DNA from 2 places in the Hafnia alvei genome. Region 2 is predicted to be linked to the other one. Evidence: predicted binding sites of a transcription regulator. Region 2 holds the regulator's gene; the other holds the start of a gene.
What was found. The regulator PhoB, encoded in region 2, activates phosphate uptake and scavenging genes when phosphate is short. The targets are predictions, from matches to a motif close to CTGTCATAAAACTGNCNNAT.
Positions count from the first base shown of each region.

Region 1: pstS (phosphate ABC transporter substrate-binding protein PstS) is a predicted target of PhoB. The motif match lies at 1,611-1,630, and genes of this name have one in related genera.

Region 1 covers NZ_OZ061315.1:4,852,744-4,856,167, reverse strand. Annotated here, with positions in the region: gene pstC (phosphate ABC transporter permease PstC) at 1-366, opposite strand, end outside; gene pstS (phosphate ABC transporter substrate-binding protein PstS) at 430-1,467, opposite strand; gene glmS (glutamine--fructose-6-phosphate transaminase (isomerizing)) at 1,692-3,424, opposite strand, start outside.
Region 2 covers NZ_OZ061315.1:3,397,619-3,401,042, reverse strand. Annotated here, with positions in the region: gene sbcD (exonuclease subunit SbcD) at 1-948, opposite strand, end outside; gene phoB (phosphate response regulator transcription factor PhoB) at 1,178-1,867, shown strand; gene phoR (phosphate regulon sensor histidine kinase PhoR) at 2,100-3,424, shown strand, end outside.

The sequences.
Region 1 (3,424 bases), 1.5 Mb from region 2:
CAGCGGGCGGCGCAGCCAAGTTGGTGCGAGTTCAGTGAGGAACAACGCGATCCCAAAACTCACCGGTACGGCAATCACTAAGGCAATGATTGAGGTGACGATCGTGCCGTAAATGGGTACTAAGGCACCGAACTGCTCCGCTGGTGCGTCCCACTCTTTGGACCACAGGAAGGCGAAGCCAAACTTCTGGATGCTCGGCAGCGACGCGATAAACAGCGAAACAATAATGCCGCCCAGCAACAATAGAGTAATCAGCGCTGCTAGTTTGACTAGAGCACCAAAGATAACGTCACCGTTTTTACTCGGTGGTTTTATTTTTGATTCTTTCTTGGGCAACGAAGGCTTAGGTAACGGATGTTCAGCCATGTGATTCTCTTCTTAAACTAGTGTTCCGCTTCCAAAGCATCAGCTCTGGAAGCGGATGAAACATTAGTACAGCGCTTTACCTGAACTATCTTTTACGTTGGTCTTCCATGCTGCACGGATCTGCTCAACGACAGCGTTAGGCAGTGGTGCATAGTCCAAAGCGCTGGCTTCTTTGCCGCCATTTTTATAGGCCCAGTCAAAGAATTTCAGTACCGCAGCACCCTGCTCTGGTTTCTGCTGATCTTTATGCACCAGAATGAAGGTGGTGGAGCTGATAGGCCATGCATTAGCGCCTTTCTGGTTGGTCAGGTCTTGGGCGAAGGATTTGCTCCAGTCAGCGCCTTTAGCAGCGTTGCTAAAGCTCTCTTCCGTTGGCAGAACAGCGTCGCCATCAGCAGAGATCAGCTTGGTATAAGCCAGCTTGCTTTGCTTAACGTAAGCATACTCAACATAGCCAATGGAACCTGGCAGACGCTGGATAAACGCGGCTACGCCGTCGTTACCCTTGCCGCCCAAACCGGTTGGCCAATTAACGGTAGATCCTGCGCCAACTTTAGATTTCCAATCTGGGTTCACTTTCGCCAGATAGTTGGTGAAGACATAAGAAGTACCAGAGCCATCAGCGCGGCGAACCACGGCAATGTTGGTATCGGGCAGTTTTAAGCCTGGATTTAATTTAGTGATCGCTGGGTCATTCCATTTTTTGATGTTACCCAGATAGATATCACCCAGAGTTTTGCCATCCAGCGTCAGTTCGCCAGATTTCAAACCCGGAATATTGACCGCCAGCACCACACCACCGATAACGGTTGGGAACTGGAACAGACCGTCTGCGGCCAGTTTTTCATCGGTAAGAGGCGCATCAGAAGCACCGAAATCAACGGTGTTAGCAATAATTTGCTTAACGCCGCCGGAAGAACCAATACCTTGATAGTTAACTTTGTTACCGGTTTCTTTCTGATAGGTATCTGCCCACTTAGCATAAACAGGCGCGGGGAAAGTCGCACCGGCACCGGTCAAGCTGGTCGCGGCAAATGCAGACATTGTAGTCAGAGAGCAAGTTGCAGCAACAATGGCAGCAACAGTCTTAGAGGTAACCATTTTTTTAGTGACAACCAAGGAACGCATCGGCTTCATATTCCCTCCACGGGGAGTGTTATTCATCAGCATCAGTGTGAACAATCAAGTTTAAGTATGGTGCAGGAGGGAAAATAAGGCAGTTTGATGACAGTAAAATGTATGGAATATGACAGTTTTATTACAGATGAAATGTTTGTTGGCGGGGAAAAATGAAAAAGCCCCGCGAACGGGGCTTAGAGACAGGTTTACTCAACGGTTACCGATTTAGCCAGATTTCGCGGCTGATCGACATCAGTACCTTTGATCAGCGCCACGTGATACGAAAGCAGCTGAAGCGGAACGGTATAGAAGATTGGCGCAATCACCTCTTCTACGTGCGGCAGAGAAATAATGCGCATACCTTCGCTATCGGTGAAGCCTGCGTCTTTATCAGCGAAGACATACAGTAAACCGCCGCGCGCGCGAACTTCTTCAATATTGGATTTTAATTTTTCCAACAGTTCGTTGTTTGGCGCAATCACAACCACCGGCATATCGGCATCAATCAGCGCCAGTGGTCCGTGTTTGAGTTCACCTGCCGCATAGGCTTCTGCGTGGATATAGGAGATCTCTTTAAGCTTCAGAGCACCTTCCATTGCAATTGGGTACTGATCGCCACGGCCAAGGAACAACGCATGCTGTTTATCCATGAAATCTTCGGCTAATTCTTCAATGCCTTGATCCATTGATAACATCTGCTCAATACGCGCAGGCAGAGCTTGCAGGGCGTGAACGATATCGTGTTCAACCTGTTCAGGCATCGCATGCAGGCGACCAATACGCGCCACCAGCATCAGCAAAACGGTTAACTGAGTGGTAAACGCTTTGGTTGATGCTACGCCGATTTCCGTTCCTGCTTTGGTCATCAGAGCCAAATCAGATTCACGCACCAGCGACGAGCTCGCTACGTTACAGATAGCCAACGAGCCTAAATAGCCAATCTCTTTAGACAGACGTAAAGCCGCTAACGTATCCGCAGTTTCACCCGACTGAGATAACGTAATAATCAGGCTGTTTTTACGTACCGCAGACTTGCGATAGCGGAATTCAGAAGCAATCTCCACGTCGCAAGGCACACCGGCCAGAGATTCAAACCAATAGCGCGCCACCATACCCGAGTGGTATGACGTGCCACAGGCGATAATCTGGATGTGCTCCACCTTCGCCAGCAGCGCATCAGCTTTCTCGCCGAGTTCGCTCAGATCAACTTTACCGTGGCTAAAACGCCCCTCGAGGGTATTTTTGATGGCTAACGGCTGCTCGTAGATCTCTTTTTGCATGTAGTGGCGGTATGCACCTTTGTCACCCGCGTCATATTGCACGTTGGATTCAATTTCTGCGCGTTCAACAGCATTGCCTTCTTTATCAAAGATCTTCACCGTACGGCGCGTCACTTCGGCTATATCGCCCTCTTCCAAAAAGATGAAGCGGCGAGTAACAGGCAGCAGTGCCAGCTGATCGGAGGCAATAAAGTTTTCTCCCATCCCGCAACCAATCACCAGCGGACTACCTGAGCGGGCGGTGACCAGCACATCTGGATGGCGTGCATCCATCACTACGGTGCCGTAAGCGCCACGCAGCTGTGGAATAACGCGTTGAACCACTTCTAATAGAGAACCACCAGCCTGCTGCTGCTCCCAATGGGTGAGATGCGCGATCACTTCGGTGTCGGTTTCAGACGTAAAGTGATAGCCACGCTCAATCAACAACGCACGCAGGGATTCGTAGTTTTCGATAATACCGTTGTGTACCACGGCAATATGTTCAGAAACATGCGGGTGCGCATTGTGCTCGGTAGGTTCACCGTGCGTTGCCCAGCGAGTATGCGCAATACCGGTTCCCCCGGTCATTGGGCTTTCCGCTACGGCATCACTGAGAGCCTGCACCTTTCCGACGCGGCGGATACGCTGCATATGCCCCTGATGATCAACGACCGCCA
Region 2 (3,424 bases):
GACCGGTTTTTCGCTCTCGCCGTGATCCGCCGTGGTGGGTTTAAATGCGGCGAGCTGTTGCTCGATTTGCTCAATGCTGCCTTTGATGAGCTGCATTGGCTGAAACTGGGGGACTGGCATGAGCGTCACTTTTTCCAGCGTAGCCCCTGAGAAATCGACTAAGCAGATGCTTTTCTCACTGCCTAGTTCATCGAAGCTAAGGGGGATCGGCGAGCCACTGTAGCGAATATGCTCGCTGCTGGTCACGCGCTGGGGGCGATGGATATGGCCCAACGCAATGTAATCGGCAGGAGGAAACGCGGAGGCAGGGAACGCATCGAGTGAGCCAATGTAGATATCACGCACCGAGTCGGACGTGCTGGCACCGATAGTGGTGAGATGTCCGGTGGCAATAATCGGCAGGTTTCCGCCTAAGGCGTCGCGTTCGGCAACGGCCAGATCGTACAACGACTGATAATGCGCAGCGATAGCCTGCTGGAGGGCGTTTTGTTTTTCTGCGGCAGATTGCCCCGCTAAGCTGATTTGGATATCTCTAGGGCGCAGATATGGCACCGCGCACAAAATAGCGCCGACGGAGCCATTGCGCTGTTTGAGCGGCAATACCTGATGCTGTAAATCGCCTGCGCTGCTGGCGATAACTTGGGTGTTCAAGCAGGCTAATAAATCGCGAGATTCATTCAGCGTGGCTACCGAGTCATGGTTGCCACCTAACACCACCAACTGGCAGCCCGTTGACTGTAATTCCACCACGAAGCGGTTATACAGCTCGCGCGCGTAGCTCGGCGGTGAACCGGTATCAAATACGTCGCCAGCCACAATAATGGCATCGACTTGATGCGCCGATGCTTGTTCAATGAGCCAGCGCAGAAAGGCCTGATGTTCAGCGCTACGGCTTTTGGTATAAAAATGCTGACCAAGGTGCCAGTCTGAAGTATGGATAAGACGCATAAGAGTTCTGCTGTCCTTGCTGTGCGTAGCGTGGGTCACTACCGAGAATAAAATTGATTATACGCAATCTCGAGGGGAGGTGAACCCATGTCCGGCGCTAAGGCCATAATCGGTCTAGGTTTACAAAACCATTTATTACAGTGATGCTGGGCATATTGTTTTTTTTCATAAATCTGTCATAAATCTGACGCATAATGGCGCCCGCAACCAAACTTAAGCAGGATTAACAATGGCCAGACGCATATTGGTAGTAGAAGATGAAGCGCCAATTCGTGAAATGGTGTGTTTTGTTTTAGAGCAAAACGGCTACCAACCGGTTGAAGCCGAAGATTATGACAGCGCGGTGAACTCACTTTCTGAGCCTTATCCTGATTTAGTGCTGCTGGATTGGATGCTGCCGGGCGGTTCTGGGATCCAGTTCATCAAGCATATGAAGCGCGAGGCGTTAACGCGTGAAATTCCTGTGATGATGCTGACCGCTCGCGGTGAAGAAGAAGATCGGGTGCGCGGTTTGGAAGTGGGCGCAGACGATTACATCACCAAGCCCTTTTCGCCCAAGGAACTGGTGGCCAGAATTAAAGCTGTGATGCGCCGTATTTCACCGATGGCGGTGGAAGAGGTGATTGAAGTGCAGGGGCTGAGCCTCGATCCGACATCACATCGCGTGATGGCCAATGAAGCCCCGTTGGATATGGGGCCCACTGAGTTTAAGTTGCTGCATTTTTTCATGACTCACCCCGAGCGCGTTTATAGCCGCGAGCAGTTGCTAAATCATGTCTGGGGCACTAACGTTTATGTAGAAGATCGCACCGTGGATGTTCATATCCGCCGGCTGCGCAAAGCGCTAGAGCTGAGCGGGCATGATAAAATGGTGCAAACCGTACGTGGGACGGGCTATCGTTTTTCGGCGCGTTTCTAACCCGCTATGCATATGCCGTGACGCTTGTTTAAAAGATCGAGATACACGGGTCTAGCACACCGCGGGGCGCTCCGGCGGCTTGCGCCGCTACGACCCCATCGGTGTACTCCCCCTAAAATCGAGCTTAAGTAAACGGTATGATTATGCATTGGGACCCTTAATCGGGCCTCACTGATTTTGGGTATCACTATGTCTATTATTTCTATGTTGTTAAGAACAAAGAGCCAACATCGTGCTTGAACGCCTATCGTGGAAAAGACTGTTGCTGGAGCTGCTGTTTTGCTGCATTCCGGCGGTGATCCTTGGGCTACTGATCGGCTATTTGCCGTGGTTTCTGCTGGCTGCGGTGTCTGCGCTTTTAGGCTGGCATTTCTATAACCAGCTGCGCCTCTCGCACTGGCTATGGGTCGACCGTAGTATGACCCCACCCGCAGGGCGAGGAAGCTGGGAGCCGTTGTTCTATGGTTTATATCAGATGCAGCAGCGTAATCGACGCCGTCGTCGCGAGCTGGCACTGCTGATTAAACGTTTTCGCAGCGGCGCAGAGTCTTTGCCCGATGCGGTGATTATGACGACCGAAGAAGGCAATATTTTCTGGTGTAATGGCTTGGCGCAACACCTGCTCGGTTTTCGTTGGCCGGAGGATAATGGTCAGCACATTCTTAATCTTCTGCGTTATCCCGAATTCACGCATTATCTGCAATCGCAAGATTTTGCCCGACCGCTCACGCTGCACCTCAATAATGGCCGTTTCGTTGAATTTCGGGTGATGCCGTATGCCGAAGGTCAACTGTTGATGGTGGCGCGCGATGTGACTCAAACGCGGCAGTTAGAGGGGACTCGGCGTAACTTCTTTGCCAACGTAAGCCATGAACTGCGAACGCCGCTGACCGTGTTGCAGGGCTACCTCGAGATGATGAACGATGAGGATATGGCGGCTCCGGTGCGGCAAAAAGCGCTTGCGACCATGCAAGAGCAAACCAAGCGCATGGACAGCTTGGTGAAACAGCTATTGACCCTCTCTAAGATCGAAGCGGCTCCGCCGATTGCCCTGAATGAAATTGTCGATGTGCCCGTGATGCTGCATATGCTCGAGCGTGAAGCGCTGTCGTTGAGCAACGGTCGACATGAAATCACCTTCCGCATCAACGATAAGCTGAAAGTGTTCGGCAACGACGATCAGCTGCGTAGCGCGGTTTCTAATCTGGTATACAACGCGGTTAACCACACGCCGGACGGCACCAAAATTGAAGTCTGCTGGCAGCAAACTACCCAAGGTGCGCAGTTCGAAGTCAGCGATAATGGCCCCGGCATTGCAGCAGAGCATTTGGGGCGTTTAACGGAGCGTTTCTATCGGGTCGATAAAGCGCGTTCGCGCCAAACCGGCGGCAGCGGCTTGGGGCTAGCGATAGTCAAACATGCGTTGAATCATCATGAAGCTACGCTCAATATCATGAGTGAAATTGGCCTGGGCACGCGCTTCGTGTTTACCCTGCCGCCGCATCTCATTGTGCCACTATCAGGTGAGAGCGTGGCGCAAAAAAACAAAGGCCAGAA